One region of the Cupriavidus sp. GW821-FHT02F09 genome, then DNA from elsewhere that is predicted to be linked to it. Evidence: predicted binding sites of a transcription regulator. Region 1 holds the regulator's gene; the other holds the start of a gene.
The links. Region 1 encodes NrdR, which represses ribonucleotide reductase genes. Its sites were predicted from a motif close to CACNANATNTNGTG; they were not measured.
Positions count from the first base shown of each region.

Region 2: AC07XB_RS18595 (ribonucleoside-diphosphate reductase subunit alpha) is a predicted target of NrdR. The motif match lies at 2,509-2,522, and genes of this name have one in related genera.

Region 1 covers NZ_JBWKVH010000005.1:93,105-100,497, reverse strand. The annotation lists gene tolB (Tol-Pal system beta propeller repeat protein TolB) at 1-452, opposite strand, end outside; gene tolA (cell envelope integrity protein TolA) at 682-1,809, opposite strand; gene tolR (protein TolR) at 1,825-2,262, opposite strand; gene tolQ (protein TolQ) at 2,305-2,988, opposite strand; gene ybgC (tol-pal system-associated acyl-CoA thioesterase) at 2,985-3,389, opposite strand; ZMP/ZTP riboswitch at 3,551-3,653, shown strand; gene glyA (serine hydroxymethyltransferase) at 3,776-5,023, shown strand; gene nrdR (transcriptional regulator NrdR) at 5,182-5,649, shown strand; gene AC07XB_RS07845 (GspH/FimT family pseudopilin) at 5,778-6,461, shown strand; gene pilV (type IV pilus modification protein PilV) at 6,490-7,002, shown strand; gene AC07XB_RS07835 (PilW family protein) at 6,999-7,393, shown strand, end outside.
Region 2 covers NZ_JBWKVH010000015.1:78,857-86,249, forward strand. The annotation lists gene AC07XB_RS18585 (sigma-54-dependent transcriptional regulator) at 1-1,620, shown strand, start outside; gene ampD (1,6-anhydro-N-acetylmuramyl-L-alanine amidase AmpD) at 1,613-2,233, shown strand; gene AC07XB_RS18595 (ribonucleoside-diphosphate reductase subunit alpha) at 2,736-5,678, shown strand; gene AC07XB_RS18600 (ribonucleotide-diphosphate reductase subunit beta) at 5,777-6,979, shown strand; gene AC07XB_RS18605 (thioredoxin family protein) at 7,095-7,393, opposite strand, start outside.

The DNA.
Region 1 (7,393 bases):
TTTGCGCTGACAGTGAAGGCCAGGCCACCCAGGCTGGTGCCCTTGACGGTGTCGTAGAGGCGAAAGCGCACGTCGTACTGGCCGTTGCCGGTGGGTGTGACGCTGCCGGCCACGAAGGCATCGGCGCCGCGCGCCTTCCAGCTGCCAAGATCGGCATTGGCAGACTCCGCCACCGTGGCGCCGCCCGGGTCGACATTGCGGAAGCGGCCGCTGCGCTGCAGGTCGCTGCGGATGATAGCGGTGAGATTTTGCGGGGCCTGAGCTTCGCCCTGGAAGTTGGCCGTGGCGATGGGGAGCTGGCTGGCGCCGACGCCGGTGATTTCAACGTTCAATTGCGCCTGTGCGCTGCCGGCCGAACAAGCCAGCACCACGGCCAGCCCGGCAAACAGGGCGTGCGCGCGGGTGCCGTGCCGCTGCGCGGCCAGCCAAAGGGGGGCCCAAAGCTTTCGCATGCTGCTCCTCAATCGAGATCAATATTCATCGAGCGCGGCCGGCAAACGGGAGCCGTGGAACGGGCAAGCATGCTGAAGGCTTGTCGCATGCCCGTATCGCGTGCCCCGGGCACATTTGCCGGCTGCGTCAGGCAACCTGTCATCGTAGCGTTGGGACTGCGGTGCATCGACGTAGGTTGCAATATGTTGCAATTCGAATGTTCCCATGTCGTCACCATCGCCGCCCCTCTTAATCCTTAGGCTTGAAGGTGATCGTGAAGCTGGCTGGCGCCTTGCCGTTTTCGTCGCGGGGCAGCGGATCAGAGCGCTCCACGGCGCGCAGCACGGCGTTGTCCCAGCCCGAATTGCCGCTGGACTTGGATAGCCGCGCGGACATCAAGGAGCCGTCCGGCGCCAATTGAACCGACACCACCGCGGCCGGATTGCCAGGCACGTCTTCGGTAAATACGATATTCGGCTTGACGCGGCGACGCACGCGATCCGGGTAGCCAGGCGAGGCCTTGCCGCCCGAACCGGCACCGCTGCCGGCGCTGCTGCCGACACCGCCGGCGCCGCCGACTGCCGCCCCGCCGCCGGCCATGGCCTGCAGCCGCGCCAGTTCACTGTGGCGCTGGGCATTGGCAGCGGCGTCGCGCTTGGCCTTGGCATCCGCATCGGCCTTGGCCTTCGCGTTGGCGGCGGCCTTGGCCTCGGCGTTAGCCTTGGCTTTGGCGTCGGCGGCTGCCTTTGCCTTGGCGTCAGCCTCGGCACGGCTCTTGGCCTCGGCGCGGGCCTTGGCGTCAGCTTCCTTACGCTCGCGCTCAACCTGCTCCTTGCGCTGCTCCTGCAGCGCGGCCTGCCTGCGTGCGTCTTCCTTGCGCTGGGCCTCTTTCTTCAGCTCGTCCTTCTTCTGTTCTTCGCGGCGTTGCTCTTCGCGGCGCAGGTCTTCCTTGTGCTGCGCATCCTTGCGGGCCGCCTCCTTGCGGGCCGCTTCCTGCCGCTCGGCTTCCTGGCGCGCGCGCAGGTCGGCCTGCTGGCGCGCCTCTTCGCGGGCGGCGGCCTCGGCCTGGCGGCGCTTTTGCTGCTGGAGGGCGATCTCGGCGTCTTCTTCGGCACGAGACCTCACCGCTGGCGCAGGAGGCGCGGGACGGGCTTGCACGACGGGCAGCGGTGCGGGAGGCGGCGGGGGCGGCGGTGCGGTAGTGGCCGGGATCTCATCCCAGAGCTCGGCTTCGGCGCCCACCGGGGTGCTGCTCTGCCAGTGCACGCCGAAATACAGCACGATGCCCAGCAACAGGTGCATGAAAACCGCGAGCAGGAAGGAACGCAGGGTTCCCCGCTCCGGGGCCGGCTGATAAGGATAGGCGGCGGTTTTCATCGCGTGGGGCGGTGCTTACTTGGGCTTGACCATCAGGCCGACGCGCTTCACGCCGTCGGCCTTGAGCACTGACATGACGTCCAGCACGGCCTCGTACTTGACCGAGCGGTCGGCGGCGATCACCACCGGCTGATCGGGATTCTCGTTCTGGCGCTGATGCACGAAGTCGATCAGGCCCTGCTTGTCGAGCTTGCGCTCAAAGCTGTTGCCGGCGTTATCCTTGCCGCGCGCGGTCAGTGCGCCGTCCTCATGCACGGTCACGACAATGGGGGGGGCCTTTTGCTGCTGGGTGGCGTTGGCCACGCTGGGCAGGTCAACCACGGCGGGATTCACGATCGGTGCCGCCACCATGAAAATGACGAGCAGCACCAGCATCACGTCAATGTAAGGCACGACGTTGATGTCGGCACTGGCCCGGCGGCGCGAGCCGCCACGGCGCTGTATCGCTGCCATTGCTGGTTCTCCTTGACCGAAGACGTTGGTGGCTTCGGCGCTTTAGCGGGTCTGCCGTTGCAGGATGTTCAGGAACTCTTCCATGAAGCTCTCGAAGCGGATGGCTAGGCGATCCACTTCGGTGGCGTAGCGGTTGTAGGCAATGACCGCCGGAATCGCCGCGAACAGGCCGATAGCGGTGGCGACCAGCGCCTCCGCAATGCCGGGCGCCACGGCCGCAAGCGTTGCCTGCTGCACATTTGACAAGCCGCGGAAGGCGTTCATGATCCCCCATACGGTGCCGAACAAGCCGATGTACGGGCTGACCGAACCTACCGACGCCAGAAACGGAAGATGCGACTCCATCACATCCATCTCACGCTGATAGGCCGCGCGCATCGCACGCCGTGCGGCATCGAGCAGCGCGCCGGCGTCATTGTTGCGCTCGCGCGCCTTCAGGTACTCGCCCATGCCGGACTCAAAGATCCGTTCCAGCGCGCCTGTGTTGTGACGATTGTTGGCTGCGCTCTGGTACAGGGCCTGCAGGTCGCCGCCGGCCCAGAAGTCGCGCTCGAACCCCTCGGTCTGGGTCCGCGCGGCGCGCAGGGAGAAATGCTTGCGGAAAATATATGTCCACGAGAACAGGGACATCACCAGCAGCAGGGCCATGACGGCCTGTGCCAGCACACTGGCGTGCAGCACCAGCGAAATGATCGACAGGTCTTGCGTGACGGTCACGGGATTCATCGAGCGGTCTTGATGGTTGCAAGGACGGGAGCGGGAATGGGAGTCGGGCGAAATGTGCTACGATCAACACACCCAACCCGGATGGCGCCAGTAGCCAGCAATTGCTCACCACGCCAAGCTTCTTGGGCGAATTGGACCGACGCCGGGCCAACCCGTTCAATCTGTGTCCGGATCTCAAGCAAGTCGTCCAGACGGGCGGGGGCATTGTAGTCCACCGCCGTGCTTCTGACGATGAAGACGACGCCCGACTCATCGGCCAGCGCTTGCTGTTCGATGCCAAGCGAGCGCAGCCACTCGGTACGGGCGCGCTCGAAGAACTTGAGGTAATTGGCGTAGAACACTACGCCGCCCGCGTCGGTGTCTTCCCAGTACACCCGCAAGGCCCACACATTGTTGCTCATGGCCGCGATTGTAACGGCAGCCAGCCCGACCCGGTGTAAACCCTTGCCCGACATTACAACAATTACATTACCTGACGGACAAGGCATTGACTTTCGGTCTTTGGCCCCGCAGCACCGTCTTGCAGCGGGCCAGCGCCTCGCGTTAAACTGCCGCCAACCATTCCATCTTGCGCGACTGGCGAAGTCAGTGGGCACTACCACGAGGAAGCGCAAAGTTCTCTGGCGCGATGTTTCAAGCGCCTGCCGCTCGCCTGGGCAGCGAATGGGAAGCAGGGTGCGCCCTGCGCCGGATAGCTAACGCGTCCAGCGCCGGTCGCCTGTGCCTTCCCCGCGCGCCCTACCCCGAAGCCATTCGGAATTCCCCTTTTTTCAGACGAGTTTTCGCCATGTTCGAACGCAGCCGCTATACGATCGACCAGATCGACCCCGAGCTTTTTGCCGCCATCCAGAAGGAAGACCAGCGCCAGGAAGAGCACATCGAGCTGATCGCCTCGGAAAACTACACCTCGCCGGCCGTGATGGCCGCGCAAGGCTCGCAACTGACCAACAAGTACGCCGAAGGCTATCCCGGCAAGCGCTACTACGGTGGCTGCGAGTACGTCGACGTCGTGGAGCAGCTGGCCATCGACCGCGTCAAGCAACTGTTCGGCGCCGAAGCCGCCAACGTGCAGCCCAATTCCGGCTCGCAGGCCAACCAGGGCGTGTTCTTCGCCGCCCTGAAGCCGGGTGACACCATCATGGGCATGAGCCTGGCCGAAGGCGGCCACCTGACCCACGGCATGGCGCTCAACATGAGCGGCAAATGGTTCAACGTGGTCAGCTACGGCCTGGACGCCAACGAAGACATCGACTACGACGCACTGGAAAAGCTGGCGCAGGAAAAGAAGCCCAAGCTGATCATCGCCGGCGCCTCGGCCTTCGCCCTGCGCATCGACTTCGAACGCATCTCCAAGGTAGCCAAGTCCATCGGCGCCCTGTTCATGGTCGACATGGCCCACTACGCCGGCCTGATCGCCGCCGGCGAGTACCCCAACCCGGTGCCGCACGCCGACTTCGTCACCACCACCACCCACAAGAGCCTGCGCGGCCCGCGCGGTGGCGTGATCCTGATGAAGGCCGAGCATGAGAAGGCCATCAACTCGGCCATCTTCCCCGGCATCCAGGGCGGCCCCCTGATGCACGTGATCGCCGGCAAGGCAGTCGCGTTCAAGGAAGCCCTGTCGCCCGAGTTCAAGACCTACCAGCAGCAAGTGGTCAAGAACGCCCGCGTGTTGGCCGAAACCCTGATCGAGCGCGGCCTGCGCATCGTCTCCGGCCGCACCGAAAGCCACGTCATGCTGGTCGACCTGCGCGCGATGCAGATCACCGGCAAGGAAGCCGAAAAGGTCCTGGGCGAAGCACACATCACCGTCAACAAGAACGCCATCCCCAACGACCCGGAAAAGCCGTTCGTCACCTCGGGCATCCGCCTGGGCTCGCCGGCAATGACCACCCGCGGCTTCAAGGAAGAAGAAGCCCGCCTGGTGGCCAACCTCGTCGCCGACGTGCTGGAAAACCCGCACGACCTGGCCAACATCGCGCGCGTGCGCGAGCAAGTGGCAGCCCTGACCAAGCGTTTCCCGGTCTACGGCTAAAGCCCAGCGCCACCCGCCACGCGCGGGTGGCCGGCAGCCCCGCCGCGGCGCGCGCCGCGCCTGCGGCGGGCCTTGCCAACCCAGCCCGGCGCGACACAGAATGACAAAACGCTGCCTGCGCGGCACGCGCCCCGGCTCATACTTCGAGGTGGTCAGGCATGAAATGCCCTTTTTGCGCTCACTCCAACACCCAGGTCCTGGACACGCGCATGTCGGAAGAAGGCGATACGGTGCGCCGCCGCCGCCGCTGTGAATCCTGCGACCGCCGCTTCACCACCTATGAGCGGATCGAGCTGTTCTTCCCCGCCATCGTCAAGAAAAACGGCTCCCGCGCGGACTATACCCGCGACAAGCTGAAAGACTCGATGCGCCTCGCCCTGCGCAAGCGCCCGGTCTCGGCCGAAGCCATCGACGCCTCCATCACCCGCATCGAAGAGAAACTGCTCGCCCTCGGCGAGAAGGAAATCCCCAGCAGCCAGGTCGGGGAACTGGTCATGCGCGAGCTGCGCCGGTTGGACAAAATTGCTTATATCCGGTTTGCTTCGGTGTATCGGAGTTTTGAGGATGTGTCGGAATTCCGCGACATGCTGGATGAGTTTTCGGCGTCTACCCCACGGAAGGGGTAGCAGACTTCCAAGGAAAGTTGTTTAATCTGCACTACCTTCCTATATAAAAACGGAAGGTACGGTGGACTCGCCCGGAGAGGCGAAATACGCCAACAAGAAAAAAAACAGTTTTCGGACGGGAGTCGAACATGGGTCAGCCTTCCTGCCTTGCGGCAGCGGGCTTGGTTGCACTTGTGCGCACCAGGCTATCGTGGGCACCGGGGAAAGCGCTGCGCAGTGCATGGGCAGCGTTGGCCGATTCACGCCCCTACGCCCTCCGGCGCGCTGCCAACCTCTCCCCCCTCCCCTCTGCGCTACGCGCCACTCGGCAAGCCGGCTTCACTCTCATCGAGCTGATGGTGGCGCTTTCGGTTCTCGCCATCCTGGCGGCAGCAGCAGTTCCGAACTTCAGCGCCTTCATCCATCGCAGCAGGATGACGACGGAATCATCCAATCTGATCAGCGACGTGGAGATCGCCCGTAGCGAAGCAGCACGTCGCAATACAACAATCACCGTCTGCCCCACCGCCGACGGCACCAACTGCACCCGTGACTGGGCCCAGCGCCGCGTGGTCTTTGTCGACAGCAATGGCGACAACATCATTAGCAACGGCGAAGAGGTAATCCGCAAAAGCGATCCGCCTGCCAGTTCCATGGTCATCGTGGCCAGTAGCTTGAGCACCGGCGCCACCAGCATCCGTTTGCGCTCCTGGGGCGCGCCAGATTCGCTTGGCTCCTGGCAGTTCTGCGAGAAGTCATCGACCAGCGCCGGCCAACGCATCTCGCTCACGGGCAGCGGCAAGCCCACCTCGCAGCAAGTCGCTTGCCCTTGATGCCATGAAGATAACGCATCCAAAACGCATGCTCAGCCGGCGTCACCCCGCTTCCGGCTTCACGCTCATCGAAGCCCTGGTGACGATCGTGGTGCTGTCATTCGGCGTGCTAGCACTGGCCACCCTGCAGTTGCGCACACTCGTCGATGGCCGTACCGCCTCCATGCGCAACATCGCTACCGTGCTGGCCTACAACCTTGCTGACCAGATACGCAGCAACGCGGCCGCGATGACCGCGGGTGCCTACAACCAGCCCGTCGGCCTGACCACGGTCGCCTGCTTCACTACCGCAGGGTGCACGCCAGCCCAGATGGCCGCAAGCAGCTACAAAGCCTGGCTCGACGACACGGCGACCGCGTTGCCCGGCGGCCTCGGCACCGTCTGCATCGACAGCACGCCGGACGACGGCACGCCGGCCAATCCACAGTGCGACAACGCAAGCGGTGCCCCCTACGCGATCAAGATCTGGTGGCAGGAAGATAAGGTGCCGACTAACCAGGATCCGGTCTATCAACGTTTTGTCACGGCGTTCGTACCATGAGAAAGGCAGGCCGCAAACTGGCGCGCCGCGCGCGCGGTTTTACGCTCGTCGAGTTGATGGTCGGCTTGGTCATCAGCATGCTGCTGCTGATCGTGATCTCGTCCTTCTACCTGTCGCAGCGGGCGTCCTACGGCACGCAGACGGACCTGGCCGGCATCCAGGAAAACGCGCGCGCGATTGCTCAATTGCTCCAGCGCGACGTGCGCCAGGCCGGCTACAACGACTTCCCGGCAGACACCACCTTTGCCAACGCCAACACCATCGACGCGACCAACGACACCGGCACTAACACAAGCGACACGCTGACGTTCCGTTATTTCGGTTCGGACGCGCTGGCCGCCGGCGCGTCCGTGCCGACGCCAAACCCTGACGGCACCATCGTCGACTGCAC
Region 2 (7,393 bases), on a different contig from region 1:
GAACTGCTCGATATCTCGATCCGCCGCATGGGCCACGATGTCGTGCTGGCCGGCTCGCTGGCCGAGGCGCGCCAGCAGCTCGCCGCGCGCCGCTATAGCCTGGTGCTGACCGACATGCGGCTGGGCGACGGGCTGGGCATCGATATCGTGCGCCAGCTATCGAGCGCGCCGGAGCGGGTGCCGGTGGCCGTGATCACCGCCTACGGCAGCGCGGACAACGCCGTGGAGGCGCTCAAGGCGGGCGCCTTCGACTACATCGCCAAGCCGGTCTCGCTGGACCAGCTGCGCAGCTTGATCCTGAATGCGCTGGGGCGCCAGCAGCGTGATGGCGCCGAGGGTGTGGAGGGCGGTGACGGCGGCAGCGGGGCGCACGAAACCGTGGACCGCGCCGTCAACCTGCTGCCCGGCCATTCTCCGGCCATGCATGAGGTGCGGCGCTCGCTCTCGCGGCTGGCGCGCAGCATGGCGCCGATCGTCATCAGCGGCGAGTCCGGCAGTGGCAAGGAGCGCGCGGCGCGTGCCATCCACGCAGTCAGCGCGCGCGCGGCGCATCCCTTTATCGCGGTCAATTGCGGCGCCATCCCCGAGACCCTGATGGAGTCGGAGTTCTTTGGCCATGTGAAAGGCGCCTTCACCGGGGCCGACGCCGAGCGCGGCGGCTTTTTCCAGGCTGCCAATGGCGGCACGCTGCTGCTCGACGAGGTGGCGGACCTGCCGCTGGCGATGCAGGTCAAGCTGCTACGCGTGCTGCAGGAACGGCGCGTGCGCAAGATCGGCGCGAGCCGCGAGGAGAGCGTGGACGTGCGGGTGCTGTGTGCCAGCCACAAGGATCTTTCCGCGATGGTCGCCTCCGGCCAGTTCCGCCAGGACCTGTTCTACCGCCTCAACGTGCTGGCGCTGCGCATGCCCACGCTGCGCGAGCGGCGCGAGGATATCCCGGTGCTGGCCAGCGCCATCCTGGAACACCTGGCGGTGCGCTATGGCGATCCCCATCCCAAGCGGCTGGCGGTGGCCGCGCTGCAGCGGCTGTCCGACTATGCGTTCCCGGGCAATGTACGCGAGCTGGAGAACCTGCTCGAGCGCGCCTATGCCTTCGCCGAGGGCAATACCATCGAGGTGGACGACCTGGGCCAGTTGGACGCGGGCATGGGCCATACGGCCATGCCACGCCCGCCCGCGCCGCACGCCTACCTGGCTTCGGCGGCTGCGCCGGCTGGCGCGCCGGCGGCGTCCGGCTTGCGGCCCGACACCATGCAGGAGCTTGCGTACGATGCGCGGGCCGACTCCCGGGGCGGCGCGCAGCCCGATCTGTTTGCGCAACCTGCGGCGTCTCGCGCCGCGGAGGCGGCCGCAGACGCTTGCCGTGCCACCTTCCCGATCGACCTGCCCGGCCGGCTCGAAGCGCTCGAGCGCGACCTGATCCTACAGGCGCTGCAGCAGACCGGCTTCAACCGGACAGCCGCCGCGCCGCTGCTGGGCCTGAGCTTTCGCCAGCTGCGCTACCGCATCCAGCAGCTTGGCATCCGCGAGGGCCGCGACGACCCGGCCGACGGTGCCGCCGAAACCAGAGAAGCGCTGCGCGACGGGCTGTTGGCGGCGGATGGAGATCGCGATGCCTGACCACGACCCGGCCGCCAAGTTCGCGCCCAACTCGCCATTCGTCCCCGACCCGGCGGGCTGGGTGCCCGCCGCGCGCCACGTGCCGTCCCCCAATTTCGACGCCCGGCCCGCGCACACGCCGGTGGACCTGGTGGTGATCCACAACATCAGCCTGCCGCCCGGGCAGTTCGGCAGCGGCGATATCGAAGCCTTTTTCCTGAACCGTCTCGACCCGTCCCGCCATCCGTTTTTCGAGACGATCCATCAAGTGCGGGTGTCGGCGCATTTTTTGGTGACGCGAGGGGGCGAGCTGGTCCAGTTCGTGTCTTGCCTGGACCGCGCCTGGCACGCAGGCCAGTCCGAATTCTTCGGCCGGCCCCGTTGCAACGACTTCTCCATCGGCATCGAGGTCGAAGGCAGCGACGACCAGCCGTTCACGTTGGCCCAATACCACACCACCGCAGCGCTGGTGCGTGCCCTGCTAGGCGCTTATCCGGTGCGGGCCGTGGCGGGGCATAGCGATATCGCGCCAGGACGCAAGACGGATCCGGGACCACATTTCGACTGGGCGGGTTTTGCCGCCGCAGCCGGCGTGGCGCCCGCACAACTGCCTTACCGCAAAGAACAGCCCTGAGGCAAGGGCTGCAAGCGAGGTCTAGGGGATAGCCGCAATCTGGGGAAAACCCTGATAAAGTCCGCGCCTATCGAAGAGGTCAGGTCAATCAAAAAAATTTCGCGTCACGGTGCGGTAACGAACCGTCGGGCGGATTCCCTTGCGTCTCTTGGGCTAGCGGGTATGGCGCAGCGCCGCATGCCATGCCGGTACTGGAATTCGCGCCAAAAAGGCGCTTGTCAAGACTGGTGAATCCGCCCCGTTTCACTATACTTAGTCCAGTTTTTCGCATCGACCACTAGATCTAGTGGTGCTTTCGGGGAGCCGGCCTAGGTGTGCAGTTACCGCCGCAGCAATGACTGCGGTCCACCGAAGGGCCGGCGCATCACAAGAGTTCCAGCAGAATCCAGCAATAGCAGCGCGCCCTCCCGGGTAAGACCGGCCGGCGTGTCAGAGCCTTTTTGCGCATTTTGCCCGGGACTCTTTGTCACTCATAAAACACGGGTCAGAACAGGAGTTCCTCATGCAGACAGCCCAGAACGAACTTTCCACCGGCGCCGCCGCCGCCGGTGCAGCAGCGAACGCGCAGTCGAGCCCCGCTACTGCCGCCGCTGGCAGCTACCAGGACTACAAGATCATCCGACGTAACGGCGCCGTCGTGGCGTTCGAGCCGAGCAAGATCTCGGTAGCGGTGACCAAGGCCTTTCTCGCCGTCAACGGCGGGCAGGGCGCCGCTTCGGCGCGCGTGCGCGAAGTGGTCGAGCAAGTGACCCAGAACGTGGTCCGCGCGCTGCTGCGCAGCCGCCCTAACGGCGGCACCTTCCATATCGAAGACGTGCAGGATCACGTCGAGCTTGCGCTGATGCGCTCGGGCGAGCATGAAGTGGCCCGCGCCTACGTGCTGTACCGCGAAAAGCGCACCCAGGAACGCGCCCAGGCAAACGCCCAGGCGGTGGCCCGCGTGCAGGAAGGCGGCGCCACGTTCAACGTGACCGATGCGGGCGTGGCCCGCGTGCTGGACCTGGGCGCGCTGCATGGCCTGATCGACAACGCCTGCTCGGGCCTTGGCGATGCCGTCAGCGCCGAGCCGATCCTCAAGGAAACGCTGAAGAACCTGTACGACGGCGTGCCGATGACCCAGGTCTACGACTCCGCCATCCTGGCCGCGCGTACCCTGATCGAGAAGGACCCGGCCTACAGCCAGGTCACCGCGCGTATCCTGCTGCACACCATCCGCAAGGAAATCCTGGGCGCCGAAGTGACCCAGACCGAGATGGTGTCGCGCTACGCCGACTACTTCCCCAAGTTCATCGCGCGCGGCATCGAAGCCGAGCTGCTGGACGAGAAGCTGGCCACCTATGACCTGGCCCGCCTGGGCGCGGCGCTGGACGCCCAGCGCGACTTCCAGTTCAACTACCTGGGCCTGCAGACCCTGTACGACCGCTACTTCCTGCACATCGACGAGACCCGCATTGAAATGCCGCAGGCATTCTTCATGCGCGTGGCGATGGGCCTGGCGCTGGGCGAGAAGGACCGCGAAGCCCGTGCCATCGAGTTCTACCAGCTGCTGTCGTCGTTCGACTTCATGTCGTCCACGCCGACCCTGTTCAACTCGGGCACCCGCCGCTCGCAGCTGTCGTCGTGCTACCTGACCACCGTGTCGGACGACCTGGAAGGCATCTACGAGGCGCTGAAGGAAAACGCGCTGCTGTCGAAGTTCGCCGGCGGTCTCGGCAACGACTGGACCAATGTGCGCGCCCTCGGCTCGCACATCAAGGGCACCAACGGCAAGTCGCAAGGCGTGGTGCCGTTCCTGAAGGTGGTGAACGACACCGCCGTGGCGGTCAACCAGGGCGGCAAGCGCAAGGGCGCGGTCTGCGCCTACCTGGAAACCTGGCACCTGGACATCGAGGAATTCCTCGAGCTGCGCAAGAATACCGGCGACGATCGCCGCCGCACCCACGACATGAACACGGCGAACTGGATTCCCGACCTGTTCATGAAGCGCGTGATGGAAGCCGGCGAATGGACCCTGTTCTCGCCCGCCACCTGCCCGGACCTGCATGACCTGGTCGGCAAGGCATTCGAAGAAGCCTACCTGGGCTACGAAGCCAAGGCCGCCCGCGGCGAGCTCAAGCTGTTCAAGAAGATCCCCGCCCTGCAGCTGTGGCGCAAGATGCTGGGCATGCTGTTCGAGACCGGCCATCCCTGGATCACCTTCAAGGATCCGTGCAACATCCGCAGCCCGCAGCAGCACGTGGGCGTGGTGCACAGCTCCAACCTGTGCACGGAAATCACGCTCAACACCAACGACAGCGAGATCGCCGTTTGCAACCTGGGTTCGGTGAACCTGGTCGCCCACCTGAAGCAACAGGCCGACGGCACCCAGGTGCTCGATCACGCCAAGCTCGAGAAGACCATCCGCACCGCGATGCGCATGCTCGACAACGTGATCGACATCAACTACTACGCGGTCGAGAAGGCACGCAACTCCAACCTGCGCCATCGCCCGGTCGGCATGGGCATCATGGGCTTCCAGGACTGCCTGCACATGCTGCGCCTGCCGTACGCCAGCGACGCCGCGGTGCAGTTCGCCGATACCTCGATGGAAGCGGTGTGCTACTACGCCTACCGCGCCTCCAGCGAGCTGGCGGAAGAACGCGGGCGCTACAGCACCTATGAAGGCTCGCTGTGGGATCGTGGCATCCTGCCGCAGGACTCGCTCAAGCTGCTGGCCGAAGAACGCGGCGGCTACCTGGAGGTGGATCACTCCTCGACCATGGACTGGGACAGCCTGCGCGCGCGCATCAAGCAGCACGGCATGCGCAACTCGAACTGCATCGCGATCGCGCCGACGGCAACGATCTCGAACATCATCGGCGTGTCGGCCTGCATCGAACCGACCTTCCAGAACCTGTACGTCAAGTCCAACCTGTCGGGCGAATTCACGGTGGTCAATGACTACCTGGTGCGCGACCTGAAGGCACGCGGCCTGTGGGATGAAGTGATGGTCGCCGACCTGAAGTACTTCGACGGCAAGCTGGCGCGCATCGACCGCATTCCGCAAGACCTGCGCGACATCTACGCGACGGCCTTCGAAGTCGAGCCGAGCTGGCTGGTGGAAGCCGCCAGCCGCCGCCAGAAGTGGATCGACCAGGCCCAGTCGCTCAACATCTACATGGCCGGCGCCTCGGGCAAGAAGCTGGACGACACCTACAAGCTGGCCTGGCTGCGCGGCCTGAAGACCACGTACTACCTGCGCACGATGGCAGCCACCCACGTGGAGAAGTCCACCGTGTCGCGCGGCTCGCTCAACGCCGTGTCGTCGGGTAGCGACGGCGGCATCAGCGCCGCCGGCATCGACCAGGCCGCCGCCTCCGCGCCGGCCATGCCGGAAGCCGAAGGCGCGGTCTGCACGATGCGCCCGGGCGACGCCGGTTTCGACGAGTGCGAAGCCTGCCAGTAAGTCGCCTGCCAGTAAGTCATTACCTGCCCTGATCCTCGCCGCGCCGCTTGCGCGGCGAGGACGGCGGCAAACCAAAGCATTCCACGGAGAACCACACCATGCTGAGCTGGGACGACGACGTTCAAGCCACCCCGCAGGCTGCCCCGCAGCCCGCGCCGAATCCCACCGCCACGCCTGCTGCCGCACGCTCTGTCGACCAGCACGGCGTGCTGCCGCCGGCCGCCACGCAGCCGGCAGGCACGGGTATCCTCGGCAACCTGCCGGCGTCCGACGCGCCGACGGACCGCCGCGTGAACGCCGCCGACAAGCGCGTCATCAATGGCTCGACCGACGTCAACCAGCTGGTGCCGTTCAAGTACAAGTGGGCCTGGGAAAAATACCTGGCCGGCTGCGCCAACCACTGGATGCCGCAGGAAATCAACATGTCGCGCGACATCGCGCTGTGGAAGGACCCGAACGGCCTGACCGAAGACGAGCGCCGCGTGATCAAGCGCAACCTCGGCTTCTTCGTGACCGCCGACTCGCTGGCCGCCAACAACATCGTGCTGGGCACCTACCGCCAGATCACCGCGCCGGAATGCCGCCAGTACCTGCTGCGCCAGGCTTTCGAAGAAGCGATCCACACGCACGCCTACCAGTACATCGTGGAGTCGCTCGGCCTCAATGAAGCCGAGATCTTCAATGCGTACCACGAAGTGCAGTCGATCCGCGACAAGGATGAGTTCCTGATCCCGTTCATCGACACGCTGACCGACCCGGCCTTCAAGACCGGCACGCCGGAGAACGACCAGAAGCTGCTCAAGTCGCTGATCGTGTTCGCCTGCATCATGGAAGGCCTGTTCTTCTACGTGGGCTTCACGCAGATCCTGGCCATGGGCCGCCAGAACAAGATGACCGGCGCCGCCGAGCAGTACCAGTACATCCTGCGCGACGAGTCCCTGCACTGCAATTTCGGCATCGACCTGATCAACCAGATCAAGCTCGAGAATCCGCACCTGTGGACCGCCGAGTTCAAGGAAGAGATCACCGCGCTGTTCAAGAAGGCCGTGGACCTCGAATACCGCTATGCCGAGGACACCATGCCGCGCGGCGTGCTGGGCCTGAACGCACCAATGTTCAAGGGCTACCTGCGCTTTATCTGCAACCGCCGCTGCCAGCAGATCGGCCTGGAGCAGCTGTTCCCGAACGAGGAAAACCCGTTCCCGTGGATGAGCGAGATGATCGACCTGAAGAAGGAACGCAACTTCTTCGAGACGCGCGTCATCGAGTATCAGACCGGTGGGGCGTTGTCCTGGGATTGAGTTTCCGCCGAGCGGTGAATGCCGCCACGCAGAAAGAAAAAAGCTCCCTCGGGAGCTTTTTTCTTTGCACTTGCATAAGCGATCAGGGATCAGCGATCAGCAGTGCGGGCCAGCATCAGCCCGCAATCCGTCTTAACGCTTCCTCGATCGCCCGTGTCTCGCTCGGCCGCACCAACCGCGCCACCTCCACGCCGTCGCGCATGAACACCAGCGTGGGCCATAGCTTGACCCGGAACGAGCGGCCGAGCGGCTTGCCGCTGCCGTCCTCGACCTTGATGTGGGCAACCTCCGGATGGCTGGCCATGGCGCCGGCCAGGTGGGGCTGCGCCCGCATGCAGTAGCCGCACCAGGGCGCGCCGAACTCGATCACGGCCGGGCCTTTGATGGCGTCGATTTCGGCCCGGGCCGGCTCGC